DNA from 4 places in the Nonomuraea sp. NPDC049649 genome. Region 3 is predicted to be linked to each of the others. Evidence: riboswitches for the same ligand, from Rfam matches in the RefSeq annotation. Region 3 holds a riboswitch; each other region holds the start of a gene.
The links. Region 3 has a riboswitch for cyclic di-AMP ahead of AB0J42_RS21030 (CHAP domain-containing protein). Riboswitches for the same ligand answer to the same signal wherever they lie in the genome.
Positions count from the first base shown of each region.

Region 1: linked by a shared signal. The riboswitch ahead of AB0J42_RS00940 (D-alanyl-D-alanine carboxypeptidase family protein) and the one ahead of AB0J42_RS21030 (CHAP domain-containing protein) in region 3 are both predicted to bind cyclic di-AMP.
Region 2: linked by a shared signal. The riboswitch ahead of AB0J42_RS32185 (D-alanyl-D-alanine carboxypeptidase family protein) and the one ahead of AB0J42_RS21030 (CHAP domain-containing protein) in region 3 are both predicted to bind cyclic di-AMP.
Region 4: linked by a shared signal. The riboswitch ahead of AB0J42_RS01510 (hypothetical protein) and the one ahead of AB0J42_RS21030 (CHAP domain-containing protein) in region 3 are both predicted to bind cyclic di-AMP.

Region 1 covers NZ_JBFAOH010000001.1:199,163-204,877, reverse strand. The annotation lists gene AB0J42_RS00945 (MFS transporter) at 1-1,245, shown strand, start outside; gene AB0J42_RS00940 (D-alanyl-D-alanine carboxypeptidase family protein) at 1,296-2,189, opposite strand; cyclic di-AMP (ydaO/yuaA leader) riboswitch at 2,201-2,345, opposite strand; gene AB0J42_RS00935 (carboxymuconolactone decarboxylase family protein) at 2,573-3,058, shown strand; gene AB0J42_RS00930 (FAD-dependent monooxygenase) at 3,055-4,323, opposite strand; gene AB0J42_RS00925 (maleylpyruvate isomerase family mycothiol-dependent enzyme) at 4,473-5,177, opposite strand; gene AB0J42_RS00920 (fumarylacetoacetate hydrolase family protein) at 5,177-5,715, opposite strand, start outside.
Region 2 covers NZ_JBFAOH010000042.1:23,299-29,013, forward strand. The annotation lists gene AB0J42_RS32175 (chlorophyllase) at 1-473, opposite strand, end outside; gene AB0J42_RS32180 (helix-turn-helix domain-containing protein) at 593-1,165, shown strand; cyclic di-AMP (ydaO/yuaA leader) riboswitch at 1,526-1,653, shown strand; gene AB0J42_RS32185 (D-alanyl-D-alanine carboxypeptidase family protein) at 1,665-2,558, shown strand; gene AB0J42_RS32190 (DoxX family protein) at 2,616-2,990, shown strand; gene AB0J42_RS32195 (LacI family DNA-binding transcriptional regulator) at 3,002-4,003, opposite strand; gene AB0J42_RS32200 (VOC family protein) at 4,082-4,468, opposite strand; gene AB0J42_RS32205 (hypothetical protein) at 4,499-4,960, opposite strand; gene AB0J42_RS32210 (hypothetical protein) at 5,004-5,715, opposite strand, start outside.
Region 3 covers NZ_JBFAOH010000016.1:27,746-33,460, forward strand. The annotation lists gene AB0J42_RS21015 (extracellular solute-binding protein) at 1-84, opposite strand, end outside; gene AB0J42_RS21020 (RNA polymerase sigma factor) at 351-1,598, opposite strand; gene AB0J42_RS21025 (YciI family protein) at 1,673-2,104, opposite strand; gene AB0J42_RS21030 (CHAP domain-containing protein) at 2,199-2,855, opposite strand; cyclic di-AMP (ydaO/yuaA leader) riboswitch at 2,869-3,006, opposite strand; gene AB0J42_RS21035 (Gfo/Idh/MocA family oxidoreductase) at 3,121-4,077, opposite strand; gene AB0J42_RS21040 (aldo/keto reductase) at 4,124-4,939, opposite strand; gene AB0J42_RS21045 (hypothetical protein) at 5,037-5,715, shown strand, end outside.
Region 4 covers NZ_JBFAOH010000001.1:313,933-319,647, reverse strand. The annotation lists gene AB0J42_RS01535 (SAM-dependent methyltransferase) at 1-260, opposite strand, end outside; gene AB0J42_RS01530 (hypothetical protein) at 439-624, shown strand; gene AB0J42_RS01525 (erythromycin esterase family protein) at 621-1,868, shown strand; gene AB0J42_RS01520 (rod shape-determining protein) at 1,951-3,081, opposite strand; gene AB0J42_RS01515 (DUF5302 domain-containing protein) at 3,201-3,401, shown strand; cyclic di-AMP (ydaO/yuaA leader) riboswitch at 3,557-3,695, shown strand; gene AB0J42_RS01510 (hypothetical protein) at 3,899-4,759, shown strand; gene AB0J42_RS01505 (alpha/beta hydrolase) at 4,798-5,646, shown strand.

The DNA of each region.
Region 1 (5,715 bases), on a different contig from region 3:
GACTCGGCCTGGCGTAACCCGGGCTTCCGCACACTGTTCACCGCGACCACCCTGAGCCAGCTGGGCGTCAACATCGGCTACGTCGCCGTCCCGCTCGTGGCCGTGTCCGCCTTGGACGCCGGTCCCGGTGAGGTCGGCGTGCTGGCCACGTTGAGCACCGTCGCCTTTCTCCTCATCGGCCTGCCAGCCGGCGCGTGGGTGGATCGGATGCGCCACCGGCGGGTGCTGATCGGCGCGGACCTGGCGCGGTTCGCGCTGTCCGCCTCCGTGCCGCTGGCCTGGTGGGCGGGCTCGCTCACGCTCGGCCAGCTGTACGTGGTCGCCCTGCTGAACGGATGTGCCACGGTCTTCGCTGACGTCGGCGCCCAGAGCACGCTGCCGCGCCTGGTGGGCCGGGACGGGCTGGTCCAGGCGAACTCGGTCATCGTGAGCCTGATCGCCGCCGGGAACGTGGCAGGGCGCGGCGCGGGTGGCGGGCTCGTCCAGCTGCTCACCGCGCCTGTGGCGCTGGCCTGCGCGGCGGTCGGGCATCTCGCGTCGGCGCTCCGGCTCCTGGCTCTGCCCGCCACTCCGGCCGCGCAGGCGGTGGACGGGACGTCTGTGCGGCTGTCCGCGCAGATCAAGCAGGGGGTCCGTCATGTCTTCGACAGCCGCGAGCTGCGGGCGCTCGCGTTCACCGGGACCCTTATCAATCTCGGGTCCTCGATGGCCAACACCATGCTGCCGGTGCTGTTCGTCCGGGAGCTCGGGCTTCCGGCGGGTGCGCTCGGCCTGTTCTGGGCGGCGGGCGGAGCCGGGCTGCTGCTGGGGGCTCGCTGCGCCGGGCCGGTGTCCCGCCGGATCGGGTACGGGCCGACTCTGGGATGGGCCGGGCTCTGCCTGGCGCCCGCGGGGCTGCTGGTGCCGCTCGCCGGTCACGGCCCCTGGCTGTGGGTGGCCGGGGGCGGCTGGCTGCTGGCGATGTTCAAGACCGGCATGGACAACGTCCTCGGGGTGACCATCAGGCAGCGGATGACGCCGGATGACCTGCTCGGGCGGATGAACGCGACCTTCCGCTTCGTCCTGACGGGCGCGCTCGCGGTCGGCGCCGCCGCGGCGGGGGTGATCGGCGAGGTGGCCGGCGCCCGCGCCGCGCTCTGGACCGGGGGCGTCTTCCTGGCGATCGCCTTCCTCCCGGTCTTTCTGTCGCCCGTACGCGTGCTGCGCGAACCGCCGGTCACGGTGGCCGCGCCCCAGCGGGCGTGAGGCGGGGCTCGCCGGTCTTGCTCACGCCGGTACGCGGGCTGCGGGAGCCTCTAGCGGGTGCGGGCGGTCGCCCAGTCCAGGAGGGCCTGGGCGGTCTGGAAACGGCGGCCGGAGTCCGTCTCGCCGAGGATGACGCCGATCACGCGGTTGCCGTCGCGTTCGCCGGCGAAGGAGAGGGTGTAGCCGGCCGCTCGGGTGAAGCCGGTCTTGACGCCGACGGCGCCGGGGTTGGCGAGGAGGCGGTTGGTGTTCTTCCAGGAGTACGGGCCGTGCTCGGGGGTGGCCTTGAGCGTGTAGAAGCGGGTGGAGGTGATCTCCTTGAGTGCCTCGTTGTCCAGGACCGCCTTGGCGAGGGTGGCCTGGTCGCGGGCGGTGGAGTGGCCGCCGCCCCCGTAGGGCATGCCGTCGGCGTTGACGTACTGGGTGCCGGTCATGCCGAGTTCGGCGGCGGTGGCGTTCATCTTGGCGACGAAGGCGGGGACGCCGGGGCCGTAGGTGCGGGCGAGCGCGTGGGCGGCGTCGGCGCCCGAGGGGAGCATCAGGGCGTGGAGCACGTCCTCGACGGTGAGGGTGTCGCCGGCGCGCAGGTGCGCGACCGCCGCGCCGCCCTGGGCCGCGTATCGGACGTCCTCGTCGCTGATCGTGAGCTTGTCCGTGGGCTTGGCCTGCTTGAGTACGGTGTACGCGGTCATCGCCTTGGTGAGGCTGGCGACCGGCCTGCGCAGGTCGGCCTCCTTGCTCAGGTGCACCTGGCCGGTGTCGGCGTCCACCAGGTACGCGGCCTCGCCGAGGACGGCCGGGGCCTTGACGGCGGGCTTGTGCTGCTGGACGGCGGCCGCGGGCGCGGAGTCGGCGGCCTGGGCGGCGCCGGCGCCGGCGGTCGCGGCGCCCGCGGCGACGGCGAATCCGAGCAGGGCATGGCTGAGCCGGTGAGTGAGACGCATGAAGGAGTTGCTCCTAGCTTCCATGCCGCCTGCCGGGTTAGCTGACGGGTTCGGGCGTGGAAGTGCCCTACGGCGTGCGTGCGCCGATTCACCCCGGTGGAAAGAGAGAGTGGGTCCCCGGCTCCGCGAAGATGGCGGATTAGGCGGCCGCGCGAGAGGGCGCGGTCCGGGCAATGAACGGCAGCGGTCAAACCACCACTGCAAGCTCCAAAACTACCCAAAGGCCACAAATCGGTCAAGGGGCTGTCTCGGATCCGTCACGAAAGGTTCGTGATCGTGCCGTACCGGCACAAGGATCGGCTCCCCGGGGAAGTTCTGCACGTCAGGGGTGCCGCGCCGGTTCTGCCGCGCGGCACGCGCCGTCACCTAGTGAGGACACCGATATGCAACCCCGTCTCGACCTGAGGGCCAGCGCGCTCGGCGCGAAGATCGCCAAACGGATGCACAGCGTGGTCCTGGCCATCCACCAATCCCCGTTGCCCCAGACCACCCAGGACCTGGTGATGCTGCGCGCCAGCCAGATCAACGGATGCGGATTCTGCATCGACTACCACACCAAGGACGCCACGGCCGCGGGGGAGACCCAGGCCCGGCTCCACCTGGTCGCGGCCTGGCGGGAGTCGACCGTGTTCACCGAGGCCGAGCGGGCCGCGCTGGCCCTCACCGAGGAGGGCACCCGGCTCGCCGACGCCCACACCGGCGTGTCCGACGAGACGTGGGAGCAGGCGCGCCGGCACTACGACGAGGACCAGCTGGTGGCGCTCGTCTCCCTGATCGCCATGATCAACGCGAACAACCGGCTCAACGTGATCGTGCGCAACCCTGGAGGCTCCTACGAGCCCGGCGTGTTCTCCGGCCTGGCGAACTAGCCGGCCCCCGCCGCGGACAGGTCCGTCTGTACGGAGTCGAGCGGGATGGGCGTGAACATCGGCGGCTCCTCCTCGGGGGTGAGCGCCGTCGGCCCGTAGATCCAGTCGATGAAGGAGTAGTCGTGGACGTCGCGGGCCCGCAGGATCGCGTTGCGCTGGAGACGGGGGAGTCCGTCCAGGTGCCACAGCTCGCCCCAGTCGCGGGCGGTGAGCAGGACGCGCCGGCAGTGCTCGGGACGGACCGCCTCGTACGCGGCGAGCGCGCCCGGCCAGTCGACCGTGCCGTCCGCGGCGCGGCGGGCGGCGACGTGCCGGGCGAGCACCCAGCCGTCCTCGATGGCCATGATCGCGCCCTGCGCCATGTACTGCAGCGGCGGGTGGGCGGCGTCGCCGAGCAGCGCGATGTTGCCGTGCACCCACGTCATGATGGGGTCGCGGTCGAACATCCGCCACCAGCGGTCGCGCCACATCAGCGGGATGCCCTGCCGGACCTCCTCGCAGGCCGCGGCGAAGGCGCCGTCGAGCTCGTCCGGCGTGCCCCAGTCGGCCTCACCCGCGAGCGCCTTGGGCGACTGGAAGACCGCGACCTGGTTGAGCATCTCGCCGCCGCGCAGCCCGTACTGGACGAAATGGCAGCGCGGGCCGATGTGGACCGAGACCTCGCTGAGGTCGACCTCCCGCCCGACCCGCTCGATCGGGATGGCGGCGCGGTAGGCGACGTAGGAGGAGCTCACCGGCTCGTCGTCGGCGAGCAGGCGGCGCGCGACCGAGTGCAGGCCGTCGGCGGCGATGACGATCCGCGCCTCCTCGGCGCGGCCGCCGGCCAGCAGCACCCGGGCGCCGGACGCGGTGTTCTCGTAGCCGGTGGCGCGGGCGTCGGTGACCAGGTCGACGCCCGCCCGGCGGCAGGCGCGCAGGAAGATGCCGTGCAGGTCGCTGCGGTGGATGACCATGTACGGGAAGCCGTACCTGCGTTCCAGGTCGGCCAGGTCGAGCCGGGTGAGTTCGTCGCCGTCGAGGGCGTCGCGCATCACCATGCTCCTGGGCAGCACGCCGAGGCTCTTGGCCTCGTCGAGCAGGCCGTAGTCGTCCAGGATGCGAGTGCAGTTCGGCGCGATCTGGAGACCGGCGCCGACCTCGCCGAACGCGCCGGCCTGCTCCAGCACGCGGACCCGCAGGCCCTCGCGGGCCAGGGCGAAGGCGGCGCTCAGGCCGCCGATGCCGCCGCCGACGATCAGGACGTCCGGCTTCGCGGAGGTGGTCACATCGCTCTCCTCAGTGGCTTCACGCCGGCAGGGCCGGTACGGGCGAGCTGCCGGTCGTGGTCAGGGCGTGTGGGTGGTGGCTCACAGCCGCGCCGGCAGGGCGGGCGCGGGTGAGCTGTCGGTCGTGGTCAGGGTGTGCGGGTGGTGGCTCACAGCCACGCGGGCAGGGCCGGTGCGGGTGAGCCGTCGGTCGTGGTCAGGGCGTGGGGGCGACCTGCCAGGTACGCGGCGATCTCCGGGAGCGGCCCGGCCACGGCGGCGGCGTCGCCCGTACCGGGGAGCTCCCAGCGGTCGCCGGCGGAGGTGAGGGTGACGGCGGGGCCGGGGAGGGCGGCGCGCCGGGCGGCGATGTCGTCGGCGAGCGCGGTCAGGAACCCGGCCGGCAGGTCGGCGAAGGAGACGCCGGCGGCCAGGTCGACGGCGTGCACCAGGACCTCGCGCGAGCGCATCCACGGGATCTCGGTCGCCGGGACCGTGCGGCCCTGGGCGGTGACCACCTGGGCTTGCCACTGCCCGGAGTCCAGGGCGGCGGCCTCCTCGGCGAGCCGGTCGGCCGACGCGCGCAGCCAAGCGGCGAGTTCGGCGGCGGGCTTCGAAGAGCCGGCCTCGATGTCGGCGTTCCGCTGCTCACTTGAGGCGTACATCGGGGTCTCCTCGCCGGTCGCGGCCCAGCGGACCAGGTTGCGCAGCGCGTCGGCGTTGGCCGCCACGTGCGCCACCAGGTGCTTGCGGGTCCAGCCGGGGAGCCCGGAGGGGGCGAGGTACTCCTCCTCGCCCCACCCGGCGACGGTGCCGAGGAACAGCTCGGTGCCGGTCGCGCTCCAGCTCAGCGCGTCCTCGAAGGTACGGCGCATCAGGCCGAGCCCTCCTTGACCACGGTGTTCTCCAAGCGGCCGATGCCCTGGACCTCGGCGACGACCCGCTCGCCGCCGGTCAGGTAGCGCTTGGGGTCGCGGGCGTGGCCGACGCCGCCGGGGGTGCCGGTGGCGATGATGTCGCCCGGGTTGAGCCGTACCACCGTCGAGACGTACTCGACCAGCGCGACCGGGTCGAAGAGCAGGTCGGCGGTGGTGTCCTGCTGCATGACCTCGCCGTCGACGGTGAGTTTGACCTCCAGCTCGGGGCGGACCCCGCCGGGCAGCTCGTCGGGGGTGACGAGGTACGGGCCGACCGGGGTGGAGGAGTCCCACATCTTGCCCTGCAGCCACTCGCGGGTGCGGAACTGCCAGTCGCGGCAGGTGACGTCGTTGAGCACGGTGAACCCGGCGATCGCGGCCTCGGCCTCGGCGCCCTTGGCGCGGCGGACCCGGGCGCCGACGACCAGGGCGAGCTCAACCTCCCAGTCGAACGCGGCGGTTTCCTCGGGCCGGGCGATGTCGTCACGGGCGCCGA
Region 2 (5,715 bases), on a different contig from region 3:
TCGGACAGGTCCTCACCCGGGCGGCCGTCGGGGCCGAGGACGCGGGCGCCGAGCAGCATGCTGACGGTCTGGGCGCCCCAGGAATGCCCGGCCGCCGCGATCCGGCCGCGGTCGAGCCGCCCGGCCAGGCCGGGGACGGCGGCCTCGGCGAGGTCGAGGTGGTCGAGGACGCGCTTCAGGTCCTCGACCCGGTGCCGCCAGATGAGAGGTGTACGGGGGTCGTCGGGCGGGAGGTTCAGCGTTCGGGAATCGAGGTGGGTGGGCTGGATCACCGCGAAGCCGTGAGCGGTCCAGAAGTCGACCAGCGGGTCGTAGCCCGCCATCGACCAGCCGAAACCGTGCGAGAAGACGATGATCGGTAACCGATGCCCGTCGGCGGGGGCCGAGACCCGTACAAGCAGGTCCTCGCCGCGGCCGGGGGCGGGCAGCACCACCGGCTTTGCCGAGACGACCGGGACGGCTGTTGTGATCATGGGTGGGCCCTTCTAAAAGGTGGCCGATAGGTCGCCGCTCTGAGATGATGAAGCGGGACGATGTCCCGTTTGACGATACGGGACAGTGTCCCGTTTGGCAATGCCGTCGGAGGGACGCGATGAGCGACAACCGGAGCCGGGCCCGGCCCAAGCGGGCGGACGCCCGGCGCAACGAGAAGAACCTGCTCGACGCGGCCGCCGCGATCTTCGTCACCTCAGGCGTCGACGCGCCCATCCGCGACATCGCGGCCAAAGCCGGCGTCGGCACCGCCACCATCTACCGCCACTTCCCGACGCGGGCGGACCTCATCATCGCCGTCTACCGGCACCAGGTGGAGGCCTGCGCCGAGGCCGGCCCCGCCCTGCTCGCCGAAGGCCCCACCCCGTACGCCGCGCTGGAGCGCTGGGTCGGCCTCTTCGTGGACTTCCTGGTCACCAAGCACGGGCTCGCCGCCGTCCTGCACTCCGACGACGCCGGGTTCCAGGCGCTGCACGCCTACTTCCTCGACCGGCTCGTCCCCGTCTGCGCCCACCTGCTCGACGCCGCGGCCACCGCCGGCGAGATCCGGCCCGGACAGGAGGCGCTGGAGCTCATGCGGGGCATCGGCAACCTCTGCATCGGCGCCGACGACCCCGCCTACGACGCGCGCCGCATGGCCGGGCTCCTCATCACGGGCCTGCGCGTCCGCTAGATGTTGGTGGCGGCGGGATGCGCCGCGAACAGCACGCGGTGAAAGACTCACTCCACCGCACCAAGGGATGGCTCGACGGTCTCTCATTCGCGCTCCTGGCCGAGGAATGGCCCGCTCACGAGTGATTAAAGCGGAGGCGCTTGGGAGTCCCAGCCGGAACGAAGATCACGCTGGCACGACGAAACTCCCTTCGTGAGCCGGTAGGGAGGTGTGCGCCTGGTGTTACGTCAATATCAAGGCCGTCACGAGGTGAGTCAACTTAAGGGTGTGTCGCCTGTTTGTGGCTATTTGCGGCTTTTGTCGGATTGCATTAGCTTGAAGCTCCATTTGCCCAGACCGTGCGTTCCCCGCCCCCGGGGAGGCGCACGGCCGCCGAATCCGTTCGCGGAGCCGGGGACCCAACCCCTTGGGGTGAATCGGCGCACGCCGTAGGGCACTTCCACGCCCGAACCCGTCAGCTAACCCGGTAGGCGGCATGGAAGCAAGGAGCAAACCCCACATGCATGTCACCCACCGGCTGCGCGGTGCCCTGCTCGCCCTCGCCCTCGCCGGCGGCGTAGCGACCGCCGGAGCCACCGCCGCCCACGCCGCCCCTCCGGCCGGCGTCGTCCAGGCCGCCCCCGCCCACGCCGCCGACGCGCCCCAAGTCCTGGCCAAGGCCGCCCACCTGGTCGACGCCACCACCGGCCAGGTCCACCTCAGCAAGGACGCCGACCTGCGCAGGCCGGTGGCCAGCCTCACCAAGATGATGACCGCGTACGTGGTCCTCCAGGAGGCCGACCCCGCCGACAAGGTCACCGTCACCAGCGCCGACGTCAGCTACGCCTCCCGGGGCGGCGCCGCCGTCGCCTACCTGCGCGCCGGCGACACGCTGACCGTCGAGGACCTGCTGTACGCGCTCATGCTGCCCTCCGGCGCCGACGCCGCCCACACGCTCGCCCGCGCGTTCGGGCCGGGCGTCGAGGCGTTCGTGGACAAGATGAACGCCACCGCCCGGCAGCTCGGCATGAACGACACGCTGTACGTGAACGCCGACGGCATGCCCTACGGCGGCGGCGGCCACTCCACGGCCCGCGACCAGGTGCGCCTGGCCCAGGCGGTGCTCGCCGACCCGACGCTGAAGAAGGTCACCTCCACCCGCTACCACACGGTCCCCGCCACCTCCGAGCACCGTTCGTACTCCTGGCGCAACACCAACCGCCTGCTCGGCTCGTACGGCGCGCTCGGCGTCAAGACCGGCTACACCCGCGCGGCCGGTTTCACGCTCGCCTTCGCCGCCGAGCGCGGCGACAGCACGCTGGTCGGCGTCCTGCTCGGTGAGACCAGCTCCACCCGCCGCTTCCAGACGGCCGGGGCCCTGCTCGACTGGGCCGCGGCAGCCGCCCGCCGGTAACACGGCCGGAGCGGGGACCCCTTACAGTCCTGTTGGACCTTCGGAGGACGGGACGGTATGGATTTCGCACTGTGGATCGTCGCGGGACTGCTGGCGGCCGTGTTCGCGCTGGCCGGGCTGATGAAGCTGGCCCAGCCCAGGGAACGGCTCGCGGCCTCGGGGCTGGCCTGGGCCGGTGACTTCCCGGCCGGCGCGGTCAAGGCCATCGGCGGCCTGGAGGTGGCGGCCGCGCTCGGGCTGCTCCTCCCGGCGACGACCGGCGTCCTGCCGATCCTGACCCCGCTGGCGGCGGGCGGCCTGGTCCTCGTCATGCTCGGCGCCGCGGTCACGCACGCCCGGCGCGGGGAGCTGCCGGCCATCGCGGTCAACGCGGTGCTGCTCGTCCTGGCCGCGGTCGTGGCCTGGGGCCGCTTCGGCCCCTACGCCTTCTGACGGCGGGACCGTCAGGACGCGGTGGAGACGCGTTCCACCAGGTCCGGCTGGAAGACCACGTGCCGGTGCTCGTGACCGTGCGGGTTGTTGGCCTCCTCCAGGAGCATCAGCGCCGCGGTACGGCCGAGCTGCGCGCGCGGCTGCCGGATCGACGACAGCGGCACGGCGGCGGCCGCGGCGAAGTCGATGTCGTCGTACCCGAGGATCGCCACGTCGGCGGGGACCCGCAGGCCGCGCTGGGTGAGCTCCTGCAGCACCCCCATCGCCACCAGGTCGTTCGCGCAGAACACGGCGGTGGGCCGCTCCTCACGGGGCAGGTCGGCGAGCTCCTTGCCCGCCGCGCGGCCGGTGGCGACGGTGAGGTCGGGCAGCGGGATCACGGTCAGGCCGGAGGTGTCGCCGAGCGCGGCGGCCAGGCCGCGGTGGCGGTCCTCCACCTGGCGGACGGCGAACGGCCCGCCGGCGAAGGCGATCCGCCGGTGTCCCCGCTCCAGCAGGTGACGGCCGGCCAGCCGCCCGCCTAGCACGTCGTCCACCGAGACGGCGCAGCCGTAGGAGTGGCGGGTCGAGCTGTCGAACAGCACCACCGGGATGCCCCGGGAGATCAGCCCGCCGAGCCGCTCCCGCTGGCCCGAGGCGCTCACCGGCGTTATGAGCACGCCCAGCGGGCGCTCCTCCTCGAACATCCGCAGCAGCCGCGCCTCCCGGGCGGCGTCCTTGTTGCTGTTGACCACCATGACGTTCACGTCGACGTCCTGGGCGGCCTCCTCGACGCCGCGCAGCACGTCGATGAAGAACGGGTTGGTCAGGTCGAGCGCGACCACGGCGATGGTCGTGCTGCGCCCGGCGCGCAACTGGCGGGCGGAGCCGTTGCGGACGTAGCCGAGCTGGGCCACCGCGGCCTCCACCCGCCGGCGGGTCTCGCGGGCCACCACCTCGGGCCGGTTGAGCACGTTACTCACGGTGCCGACGGAGACTCCGGCGAGTCTGGCGACATCTTTGATGCTGGGCATCGTTCCTCGGTGGTGAAGAGCAGCGGCTGATGAACGTATCAATGCTACGAGCACCGCTCACGTCCGAGAGACCCAGTCTCAGCGGGGATCGCGCCGCAGCGGGTGCTCGGGCGGCACCTCCACCAGCACGATCCGGTGCCCGTCGGGGTCGGCGATCCACAGCTCGATCAGCCCCCACGGCTCCTGCCGGGCCTCGCGCAGCACGGTGACGCCCGCCCGGCGCAGCCGCTCCTCCTCCCGCCGCACGTCGCGGACCTGCAGCCACAGCTGCATCCGCTCCCCGGCGGGGCCGTCGGCGCGCCCGGACACCTCCAGGAACCCCTGACCGAGGAAGAACACCACGCCGGGATGCTCCGGCGGCCCGAACTCGCGGTAGACCGCCAGCCCGAGCGTCTCGGCGTAGAAACGGCGGCTGCGCTCCAGATCCCCGGGACGCACCAGCACGCGGCTGCTCAGCACTTCCATGCCCTGGACCGTGCCCCGCCGACCCGCCGCCTAGCCGTCCCGGCGGGCGAAGACCCACCAGGCGGCGGTCACCGACAGCGCCGCCCAGATGTACACGGTCAGCACGGCCAGGAGGTCCGCGGCTCGGACGTCCCGCAGCAGCTGACCCGGCAGGACGGCGGGGACCGACGCGGCCAGCCCGGCGGCGGTGCTCGCGGTGAGCTTCGCCGCGAACAGCCGGGCGCGGCGGGGAACCGCCAGCAGGCTGACGCGCACCTGCCCGCCGCGGTACTCGCCGCCCGCGGCCAGGACCGGGATCGCGGCGAACTCGTACACCGGCACGAGCAGCAGAGCGGCCAGGTCGACGGGCCCGGCGATCCGCACCGCGTCCGCGGCGGCGACCGCGCCGAGCAGCAGGTTGCCGCCGCACGCCAGAGCCAGGGCGATCCAGCTCCCGGGCAGGCTGGTGATCTTGATGCGCTCGGCGGCCAGGAGATCGCGGAACCCCGTCACCGCGCGTCCCTCACCCGCAGCGCCACCCCGGCCACCGCGGCGGTCACGGCGGCCCAGCCGCAGAGGACGAGCAGCCCGTGCCCCGGCCCGCCGACAGGTCGTTCACGCCGGGATCCAGCAGCAGGTTCCGGGCCGCGCTCAGCGGCAGCAGCGCGTCCAGATCGGGCGCCGCCTGGATCATCGTGACGGCGAACAGCACCACCGTGCAGACCACTCCGGCCAGGCTGCTCCGCGCCGCCACCGTGACCGCCAGGCCGATCAGGGAGTACGTGACGGCGAAGGCGAGGAACCGGGCGTGGCCGAGAAAGGTCTCGCCCGTGACGAGCAGCCCCGGGTTCCAGTCCTTGACCGCCGCGTACATGAACCCGACGCTGACGCCCGCCATGACCACCGCGACCGCCAGCACGAACAGACCCGTGGCGAGCAGCTTGGCCGCCAGCACCCGGCCCCGGCGCGGCATCGCCAGCAGGGTGACGCCGAGCTGACCCGCGCGGAACTCCTGCCCGGCCACCACGCCGGCGAGCACCAGGAAGGGCCCGCCCGCCCGGGACGCACGCCCGAACGCCAGCGGGTACACGCACCAGGCGGTGGCCAGCATGGGATCGTCGCACACCCCCAGCAGAGTGGCCGCCACCGTCGCCGCACCGGCCGCCGCCACCGCGGACGCGGGGAACCGCCGCCGCAGCAGCATCGCCGCCACCACCACCGCGACCAGCCCGAGCCCGGCCACCGCCCGCCAGGTGCCGGCCTCGGCG
Region 3 (5,715 bases):
GGCGTTGCCGCAGGCGGCGGTCACCGCCGCCAGGGCGGCGACCAGGAGTCCGCTGACGGCGAGGCGGCGCTTGTGGTTCGTCATTACCGTACCCCTCTTGGGTGTGGATCTTGGGAGGTGTGATCGCGGCATACCCGCGACTGGAAGTCTTTGGGAGCGCTCCCACAAAGAGTGCCCTCAGCGCGTGCAGGCGTCAACGTCCCGAAACTCAACCGTTACCTCTGGGGCATTCTGCGACCCCTAAAGCGGGCTTGAAGGCATGAACCACGCGAAGCACTACTTGGGAGCGCTCCCATCCCACGGGTACCGTTTCTCCCGCTTTTCGCCACAGAAACACTGAAACCCCCGCCTCAGCGGCAGGAGGCGGCCCGCCGTTCCATGAGAACACGCTCGCGCTCGTTACGCGTCAGCGAGGCCGCGCGCTCGAACTCCGCCGCGGCCTCCCCGAGCCGCCCGAGCCTGAACAGCAGGTCCCCCCGGACGCCCGGCAGCAGATGGTAGCCCTTCAGCGCCGGCTCCCCGGCGATCTGGTCGACCAGCTCCAGCCCCACCCCGGGCCCGTACGCCATCGCCAGCGCCACCGCCCGGTTCAGCTCCACCACCGGCGAGCCCGACAGCGCCGCGAGCCGCGCGTACAGGTCCGCGATGCGGACCCAGTCGGTCTCCCCGGCCGTGAACGCGCGCGCGTGGCAGGCCGCGATCTCCGCCTGCAGAGTGTACGGGCCCAGGTCGCCGCTCAGCTCACCCGCGCGCTCCAGCGCGGCCAGGCCCCGGCGGATGAGCAGCCGGTCCCAGCGGGCGCGGTTCTGCTCCAGCAGCAGGATCGGCTCCCCGGACGGGCCCACCCGGGCCGCCGCGCGGGACGCCTGGATCTCCATGAGCGCCACCAGCCCGAACACCTCGGGCTCCTTGGGCATCAGCCCGGCCAGCACCCGCCCCAGGCGCAGCGCGTCCTCGCAGAGCGCCGGCCGCATCCAGTCGTCGCCCGCGGTGGCCGAGTAGCCCTCGTTGAAGATCAGGTAGATGACCTCCAGCACCGGCGGCAGCCGCTCGGCCAGCTCCATCCCGGAGGGCACCTCGAACGGCACCTTCCGCGCGGCCAGCGTCCGCTTCGCCCGGACGATCCGCTGCGCCACCGCCGGCTCCGACATCAGGAACGCACGGGCGATCTCGCCGGTGGACAGCCCGCCCAGCACCCGCAGCGTCAGCGCCACCCGGGCCTCGGCCGGCAGCACCGGATGGCACGCGGTGAACACCAGCCGCAGCAGGTCGTCCTCGATCTCCCCGGCCTCCGGCGGCTCGTCGTCCTCCAGGCGGTCTTCGAGGTCGCGGCCCAGCTCGGCGAGCTTGCGCTCGTACGTTCTGTTGCGGCGGATCAGGTCGACGGCGCGGCGCTTGGCCACGGTCATCAGCCAGGCGCCCGGGTTGCGCGGCACGCCCTCGCGGGGCCACTGCTCCAGCGCCGCGACCAGCGCGTCCTGCGCCAGCTCCTCGGCCAGGCCGACGTCGCGCACGATGCCGGAGAGCCCGGCGATGAGCCGCGCCGCCTCGATGCGCCAGACGGCCTCGACGGCCCGGTGGGTGTCCGAAGCTGTCACCCGGCCATGCAAACAGCCCGACGGGCGGGCCGCAACCTCCGTTCCGCGCCAGACGGAGGTCGCGGCCCCGCCCGTCAGGAGTCCGGACGCTCGGCTTCCAGGCCCTCCCGCACCGCCCGGTCGCGCCGGGCGGTCTCCGGGGTCATGGAGGTCTCCGGCATGTCGGCCGCGTCGAAGACCTCCCAGACCTCCAGGCCGACGCCCTCCTCGCCTTCCGGTACGGGGACGCGCAGGGCCCATTCGATGGCCTCCTCGCGGGATTTGACCTGGATGAGCCAGAAGCCGGCGATGATCTCCTTGGTCTCGGCGAAGGGCCCGTCGATGACCTTGGGCTTGCCCTTGCCGTAGGCGATGCGGGCGGCGCGGGAGCTGGGGTGCAGCCCTTCGGCGGCCAGCAGGACGCCGGCCCTGGCCAGCGACTCGTTGTAGGCGATCATGTCGTCGACGAGTTCCTGGCTCGGCATGACGCCCGCCTCGGTCTCGGCGCTGCCCTTACCGATGATCATGAATTTCACGGTGGTTCTCCTCGAATCCCGGTCTCGCCTGAGCGTCGGGCGAGCGGTGCCCGGATCGACACCTCACGGGATTCTTCCGGAGAACTCAGGCGGCGTACTCGGGGTAGCCGTAACCCACGACCTGCCACTTGGGACGGATCCGCTCCTCGACCTTCCCGCGGCCGGTGTTGCCCTCGATCGTGGTGATCGTCCCGTTGTTGTTGTCCTTGACCACGAAGCCGACGTGCTGGATGGCTCCGATGCTGTTGCTGCCGTTCCAGGCGAAGAAGACGACGGCGCCCGGCCTGGGCTCGGTGCCCCAGCGGTTGTTGTCCCTGAACCACTGGGCGTGCGTCACCGTGTAGGCGTCCGAGCCGACCTGCGAGCCGGCGCCGAGTTGCTCGCCGACCCAGGAGACGAACATCGCGCACCAGGGGGCGTTCAGGTAGGCGCTGGGGTGGCCGCCGTCGCGGGCGACGGTCTCCAGGGCGCGCTGCGAGCCGGCATACCAGTGCTGGAACTTGGTGCCGCCGCCCTGGGCGTTCTCCGTGATGCCGATCTGCGCCCTGGCCAGGGCGAGCACGTCGGAGGCGGTGGCGGTGATCTTCTTCTCGGAGTCCTGCGCCGCGGCCTGGACCCGGTCGCTGCCGGGGTCGGCGTGGGCGGGGAGGGCGACGCCCAGAGTGCAGGCGGCGAGGGCGGCGGCGAGGGCGGCGCGGAGCCGGCTGGGTTTGGGGGAAGGGGAAAGACGGTGCCTGACCATCGAGGGGAGATACTCCTTGCTTCCATGCCGCTTACCGGGTTAGCTGACGGGTTCGGGCGTGGAAGCTGCCCTACGGCGCGCTAGGCGCCGATTCACCCCGAGGGAAGTGGGTCCCCGGTTCCGCGCAGGGCGGATTCAGCGGTCGCAGGGCGGTCCTGCGAGGCGACGATCTACTCGGACATGAACGGACAAACCGGACGTTCGTCGCGAATGCCGAGTAAGGTAACGTATCCGGCAAGAGACGGCAAGCGCCCTAAAGCCGCAGCTAGCGGAGCTGCGCCCGCGCTTCGGCCAGAAGCCGCATCATGGCAAGGCTTTCGTCAAGCGGCATGACTTCGCTCTCGGTGCGGCCCCGCGCAAGACAGTCGCGGACCTCCCGGAGCTCTCCGGCGTACCCGTTCTCCGCCGGATCCCCGAGCACGTGCTCCTCCGGCTCCATCCCCGGCCTGCTGAGCACGACCCGCCGCGGAGCCCAGAACGGAGCGTCGATGTCGGCCCGCATCCCGGTGCCGACCACACTGGCGTCGTTGGCATATCCTGCGAGCAGCGAGCACTCCACCAGCGCCCGCGCGCCGCCCGGGTATCTCATCAGCCCGCCCGCCTCGGCGTCCACGCCGCTCGGTGCCAGCGAGCCGGTGAAACTCATGCTCTCGGGCTGCCCGAGGAACAGCTGGGCCAGCCCCATGGGGTAGATTCCCAGGTCGAGCAGGGCGCCGCCGCCCAGCTCGGGCGCCCAGAGCCGGTGCGCCGGATCGTACGGATGCGCGAAGCCGAACGCGGCCCGCACCGAGCGGATCTCCCCGAACCGCTCATCGGCGGCCAGCATGCGGATCAGCGGGCTGAACCGCGTCCACATCGCTTCCATCAGGAAGACCCCGGCCTCGCGGGCCAGCCGGACCATCCGTTCGGCGTCGGCCACGGTGGCGGCGAGCGGCTTCTCGCAGAGCACCGCCTTGCCCGCCGCGATGGCCGCCTCGGCCACCTCGAGGTGCTGCGCGTGCGGGGTGGCGACGTAGACGGCGTCCACCGCCGGGTCGGCGCAGAGCTCGGCGTAGGAGCCGTGGGCGGAGCCGGCGCCGAGCGTCGCGGCCAGCGCCTTGGCCCGGCCCAGGTCGCGGGAGCCGACCGCGGCCACCCGCATCCCCGGTTCGGCGGCGATCACCGCGCCCACCGTCCGGGCGATGCCGCCGGTCGCCGCGATGCCCCAGGCTAAGTCACGCACGCGGAAGATCGTACAGACTCATCCGCGAAAGCGATATATGTGCCAATTACCCCAGCTCGTCGGGGTCGGCGCCGAGGCGGCGGTTGGCGTTCATCGCCCCGATCGCGGCCATGTCCTCGTGGTCCAGGATGAAGTCGAACACGTTGATGTTCTCCCTGATCCGCGACGGGGTCACCGACTTCGGGATGACCACGTTGCCGATCTGGATGTGCCAGCGCAGCACGATCTGCGCGGGCGTGCGGCCGTGCTTCTCCGCCAGCACCGCGAGCGCCGGATCGTCCAGCAGGCCCTTGCCGGAGCCGAGCGGGCTCCACGCCTCGGTGAGGATCCCGTTCTTGTCGTGGAACTCGCGCAGCTCGTGCTGCTGGAACCACGGGTGCAGCTCGATCTGGTTGATGCAGGGGATGATGTCGGTCTCGTCCAGGAGCCGGGTGAGCGTGGCCACCGTGAAGTTGGACACGCCGATCGCGCGGGCCCGGCCGTCCTTGTAGATCTTCTCCAGCCCGCGCCAGGCCTGCACGTACCGGTTCTGCTTGGGCGCCGGCCAGTGGATCAGGTAGAGGTCGACGTAGTCCATGCCCAGCCTGGCCAGGCTCTCGTCGAAGGCCTGCTCCACCCGGTCGTGGTCGCTGTTCCACAGCTTGGTGGTGACGAACACCTTCTCGCGCGGGACTCCGGAGGCGCGCACGGCCCGGCCGACGCCCTCCTCGTTGCGGTAGAGCGTGGCCGTGTCGATGTGCCGGTATCCGGCTTCGAGCGCGGTCCGCACGGCCCGCTCCGCCTCGTCGTCGGGCACCTGCCAGACGCCCAGCCCGAGCTGCGGGATCTCGACGCCGTCTCTGTAGAGCCGTAGCGTGTTCATACCTCCCATTGTTCACGTCTCGTTCCGCATGGCTTAAGCCTCCCGGGCTAGCTTGAAGCGGTCGTGAACGGGCCATCACCTGGCTGGGAGAACAAACGTGGTCAAACAGGCGTCGGCCTGGGTGGAGTCCCCGCTCCAGATGCTGTGCGCCGTCGAAGCCCACCACGCCGGGCTGCTCGGCCCGGCCACGGCCATCGTGCCGCGGGCGCGGCTGCGCGCGCTCAAGGCGACCCGCCGCGAGCTGCGCCGCCTCGACCTGCCCGCCGGTCTGGAGCTGGCCGAGCCGAGCGAGCGCCTGCCGCGCCGCCCGGCCGCCGTCGGCGACGCCTTCTCGGGCCGGGTGCAGCTGCGCTGGCTGACCGGCTTCCCCGGCCGGGTCGTCGTGGTGGACGACGGCATGGCCACGCTCCGGCTGCTGGAACTGCTCGCCGCGGGACCGTACCGGCCGCTGCTGCGGGCCCGCGCCGAGCCCGGCCCGCTGCGCACCGCGCTCGGGCTGGCCGCCGCGCTCCGGCTGCGCGCCGGCGGGGTGACCGTCTTCACCGCGCTGCCGGTCCCCGACGATCTGGCGCGCGCCGTCCGGGACGCCGGGGTCGACCTCGTACGACACGACTTCGCGTGGCTGCGCGGCCAGCCGCAGCGGCAGGCGGGCCCGGCCGAGCGGACGGTCGTGCTCGGCACCTCGCTGGTCCGCAACGGGCTGGTGCACCGCGAACGCTACCTGCGCTGGCTGACCGAGCTGGCGGCCGAGGAGCCGCTCGCCTACTACCCGCACC
Region 4 (5,715 bases), on a different contig from region 3:
TCCTGGGTGGGCAGGCCCGTGCCGATGTCCAGGAACTGCCGGATGCCCGACTCGGCCAGGTGCCGCACGCTGCGGATGAGGAAGCCCCGGTTGGCCAGGGCCACCTCGCGGATGTCGGAGCCGGTCTGACGGCCGAGCTCGATCACCTGCTCGGCGGCTTCCCGGTCGGCGGGGAAGTTGTCCTTGCCGCCCAGGTAGTAGTCGTACATACGGGCCACACTGGGCACGGTGGGATCAATCTGCCCCGGAAGCTGCGCCATGCCTCGAATCTAGTGCCTTTTTCGCGTTTTGTGGATCTTTCTGAGCGTCCGCCTCAGTCTTGACCAAGAAGGCGCCTGCTTGAACAGGTCCCGCGAGGGTTGTCGATGGGCCGAGGTCGCGGGTCGGCATACTTTGGTCGGATGCGGTGGGCCCGAGGGCGATGGCACCTTGGTGAGCATGGGATTGCTGGGCGTCCTTCTGATGATCCAGGGCTTCGGAGGGTTCGTCGCCCGCCAGTTCTTCGACAGCGACTTCGGGCTGCTCCACCGCTGGCTCGACGGCACGGCGCTGACGGTCGCGCATCTCGTGGCGGGTGCGCTCGGCGTGGTGCTCGTCCTGGTCCGTCTCCAGGAGGACTCGTGACGGCGGTGACCGGCTGGCTCGCGTCCAGAGTCGTCCCGCTCGACGGGCTCGACCCCCGGGCGCCGGTGGGCGACCTGGAGCCGCTGCGGGCGGCCCTCGGCGGCGTCCGGGTGGTGGGGCTGGGGGAGGCGACCCACGGCACGCGGGAGTTCTTCCTGCTCAAGCATCGGCTGCTGCGGTTCCTCGTGGAGGAGATGGGGTTCACCGTGCTGGCGATGGAGGCCAGCGTGTCGGCGGCCGAGGCTCTGGACGTGTATGTCCAGGGCGGGGCTGGGGAGCCGGAGCGGCTGCTGGCCGACCTCGGGTTCTGGACGTGGCGGACGCGGGAGATGCTGGCCGTGGTGGAGTGGATGCGGGCGCACAACCGCACCGCCTCGCGCAGGGTGCGCTTCGCCGGGATCGACCCGCAGTTCCCCGCGGCGTCGCTGCGGTGGCTCCGCGATCACCTGGGGGAGCGTGAACTGCTCGCGCCGCTGTCGGTGCTGGAAGAGACGCGGCTGGGCGTGGGGGAGCCGCTCGACCCGGCGATCGAGACGGCCGCCCGCAGACTTTTGGAGTACGTGACCGCGAACGGGTCGCGCGTCGACCGGTTCGCGGAGCCCGGCCGTGTGGGCGGGGCGACAGCGACTATGGACGCGGAGGCGCATGCGAGGATCGTGCGGCAGTTCGCTGCGCTGGTGACGCGGCCCATGCGTGATGCCGACGGGTCGCGCACGGCGGGGGCGGCTCGCGACCGGTTCATGGCAGAGAACGTCGACCGGTTGCTGGAGCGTCCGGGGGCGAAGGTCGCCGTCTGGGCGCACAACGGTCATGTGACGACCGGGCATTATGCGGGGCGCAGCATCCCGGCGATGGGGCATCACCTGCGTGAGCGTCACGGCTCCGGTTATTACGCGCTCGGCCTGTTGTTCGGGAGCGGTGAGTTCCGTGCCAGGCGGCTCCGGTTCGGCAGGCCCGATGTGCGGAGACCTCCGGTGCGCAACTCGGTGCCCGCCGTCGACAGGGCCGACATGGTGGAATCCCGGCTGGCCGCCGCGTGCCCTCGCGATCATGTGGTGGACCTGCGTGGCGGGCCCCGGCCTGACGCTGTGGACGAGTGGCTGGGCAAGGAGCAGTACGTGCGTGGCTACGGAGCCGTGGTGGGGCGTTTCTCGTACAAGATGTCCTTCACTCCGACCGTGCTCGGCGACGACTTCGACGGGCTCGCCTACGTCGCGCGCGGCACGTGCTCGATCCCGTTCTGACGCAAGCCGGGGCTGGACGTGGTGGGGCTCTCTTCGCGGGAGGAGTTCGGACGGGTCGCGGATCTCTACGAGGGAGAGGGCGTTACGAGAGGGCGCGGGGGCCGGTGGGGCCGAGGCGGTCTACGTAGTGGCCGAGGCCGAGCGCGACCGACTCGACGGGGCGGTCCGCGCGTCGTACCGGGACGCCCAGGGCGGCGCGCAGGCGGCGGGGGAGGCCGCGCAGGAGGGCGCCGCCGCCGGTCAGCACCATGCCGTGGGCGGCGATGTCGCCGGCCAGTTCGGCAGGGCAGTCTTCCAGGGCCGACGCGGCGGCGCGGGCGATGGCCTGGGCGGGGGCCCTCGTGACCTCGTACAGCTGCTGGACGGGGAGCCACGCCACCCGCTGGCGCCGCGAGCCGGGGTCGAGGCCGCGGACGATGACGTGCCGGTCGATCGGTTTCCAGGATGAGCCGGCGCGGAGTTTGGCCGCCTCCGCCTCGGCCGGGCCGACCAGCAGGCCGTGTTCGCGGGCGACCAGGGCGGCGATGGCGGCGTTCACGGCGTCGCCGCCGGTGTGGACGGTCCGGGAGGCGATGACGGCGCCGCAGGCGAGGATGGCGATCCTGGTCACGCGGGGGCCGATGTCGACCACCATGCGCCCGGCGGGCTCGGTGACGGCCAGGCCCGCGCCGAGGGCCACGGCGACGGCGTGGTCGACGAAGTACACGCGCCTGGCGTCCGCGCGGTAGGCGAGGCTCTTGGCGGCCTCGCGCAGGACCGGCGATCCGGCGCCGGGGAGCGCCATCACCAGCCGGGGCCGGGCGAAGGGGTGGCCGTGCACCTTGGTCAGGAAGTGCTTGACCAGCCGTCCGGCGAGCTCGCCGCCCTCGCGCACCGGCCAGCGGGGGACTCCGTCGCCTTGCCGTACGGCTTCCGCGCCGAAGAGGACGCCGCCGCCGGGGGAGCCGAGCACGCCCGGGGGTGGGGAGCCGAAGACGACGTCCTGCTGGGCCACGTACGCGGAGGCGCCGTAGAGGGTGTCCTGGCCGTTGCGGTGGGAGGCGGCGAGGGAGGGGCCGGGGTCGGTGAGGAAGGCGGCCGAGGGTTCGTTGAGCACGATGCCGGCGCCGCGGGCGTAGATCTGCGTGGTGGCGGCGCCGAGGTCGATCGCGAGGTCCCGGCCGAGGAATCCGAGCGGACTCACCCGCCGCCGCTCCGGGGGGAGAAGCTGCATGTCACTTGGTGTTTCCTCGATCAGGTCAAGGCAATACCAAGTCGTCCATGACGGTTTCCGGTTATGCGCTGTCATGGCCGCCGTGCCAAGCTGGCCTCGTACGCACACAGGAGGTCCTCATGGCGGAAACCCCGGAGTCGGAAGTCGGCGAGACTCCCGAGGACGAGATGAAGCGCAAGTTCCGTGAGGCGCTGGAGCGCAAGCGCGGTCAGCAGGCCGGATCCGGCGGGGGTGGCAGGGAAGCCGGCCATTCCAAGATCCACGGAAAGCATGGTCCGGTCGCCGGCAAGCGATCTTTCAGGCGCAAGAGCGGCGGCTGACGCTGGGTGTTCGAGGGGGTACGGCATGCCGTACCCCCTTTTTCTAGGTAGATCTTCGCCCGAATCATGGGGATACCTTTGCGTATGTCCGGTTTGCTCGCTAGATTGGGCCGCATCAACCGGGCAGTGAGCTCGGCTCTTCACCAGGAAGAGGCGACTGCCCGGCGCCGAATCCCGCACCGCGCGGGAACCGGGGACCCATCTCATCTGGGGTGAATCCGGCCCAGGCGGCCGGTAGGGCATCTCCACGTCCGAACCCGTCAGCTAACCCGGTAGGCGAGATGGAGAGGACAGTTTCTTTGATGTATCACCGCAGTTCTTCCCCCCACCGCGGGATCTCATCGACCGCCGGCTGAGCGGCGACATTCTTCCTCATATCTGATCGCGCTCCGCGCGTAGCGTCCGCATGGCCTGAGCCCGGCTACGCCCTCTGACGAGCGCTGTCTTTCCTGTTCCCTCACGAAGGACTTCTGTTTTCCATGTCTGCTCGCTTCAGCATGCGTTCTTTCGCCCTGCTCGCCGCCACCGCCGGCACGCTCGCGCTCGGCTCCGGCGCCACGGTTCTCGCCGACACCGGTGACGACTCCGCCAAGAAGACCGCCAAGGCCACGACCACCCAGAAGGTCCTGCTCAAGGGCAAGACCACGGCCTCGTATTTCTGGGACGACGGCTCCGGCCGCGCCGGCGACACGGGCCTGCCCGCCAGCGGGAAGCCCATGCAGAAGGGCATGGCCGCCAGCCCCAGCTGGCCGCTGCTGACCGAGGGATACGTCATCTACAACGGCAAGAAGGCGCCGTTCTTCGTCGGTGACCGCGGTCCGGGCAACCCCTCCAACCGGGGCATCATGCTCGACTTGGACGCCAAGACCTTCGCCGACCTGACCGGCGGCAAGTTCAACCCGCGCACGCTCATGGTGGACGGCAACGGCGGCAAGGGCCACATCAAGGTCGAGTACGTCATCACCAAGTGGGGTGACGGCCTGGGCCTGAAGAACCACCCGGTCGCCTTCTCCACCGGCGCGTACAAGCGCATGGACCGCAACCCCGCGACCCCGCCCCCGACCGTCCTGGCGGAGGACGAGGCCGAGGAGAAGGCCGAGGAGAAGAAGAAGGCGAAGGACGAGAAGTCCCTCGCCCAGGGCGGGAAGCCCGGCCCGGTGCGGGTCTCTCCGGTGAAGGCCGGCTTCGCCCACACCCAGCCCGTGGCCGAGCGGAAGCCCGCCGAGACCACCGAGGCCGCCGCCACCGGCACCGAGCGGAGCGGCCTGACGGGCGCCGCCGTGGTCGGCGGAGTGGCGCTGCTCGGCGGCGGTCTGGTGCTGGGCCGCGAGCGCATCCGCAGGCTGGTGCGCCGCTGATCTTTGCGGCGGCCCGATCCGAATGACATTCTAGGGCCGTGACCTCGATCGCATCGGCCAACGGCATCGACATCGCGTACGAGAGCTTCGGCTCTCCCGGCGGGCGCCCGCTCCTTCTGATCATGGGGCTGGGCGCCCAGCTCATCCACTGGGACGACCGGCTCTGCGCACAGCTCGCGGAGCAGGGGCACCACGTCGTCAGGTTCGACAACCGCGACGCGGGCCTGTCGACCCATCTCCACGACGCGGGCGCCCCCACTCCCGGCGGGCCCGCGCCCTACCTCCTGAAGGACATGGCCGAGGACACGGCCGGGCTGATGGACGCGCTCGGCTGGCAGGCCGCGCACGTGATGGGCGCCTCGATGGGCGGCATGATCGCCCAGACGCTCGCCATCCAGCACCCCGATCGCGTGCTCACCCTCACCTCGATCATGTCCACCCCCGACCTCGGCGTGGCGCCGCCGACCGAGGCCGCCCGCGAGGCCCTCTTCGCCAAGCCGGTGAGCACCCGGGAGGAAGCCGTCAAGCAGGCGGTGGTGACCTCGTCGGTGATCGGCTCCCCGGGCTACGAGCTCGACCGCGAGCACATCGAGCGGCTGGCAGGGCAGGCGTACGACCGCTGCCACGACCCGGCGGGCGTGGCCCGGCAGCTCGCCGCCATCATGGCCTCGCCCGACCGGACCGAGGCGCTCACCCGGCTCAACGTCCCCGCGCTGGTCGTGCACGGCGCCGACGACCCGCTCATCCCGCTCTCCGGCGGCCAGGCCACCGCGGCGGCGATCCCGGGCGCGGAGCTCAAGGTCTTCCCCGGCATGGGGCACGACCTCCCCGCCCCCGTCTGGCCCGACCTCGTCGAGGCCGTCTCCAAGCTCACCGCCGGCCAGTGACGGCACGTTCCCGCGGGCCAGCCAGAAGGCCCGCGGGAACGTACGGGTGGAAGGGGCGCACCTCGCGAG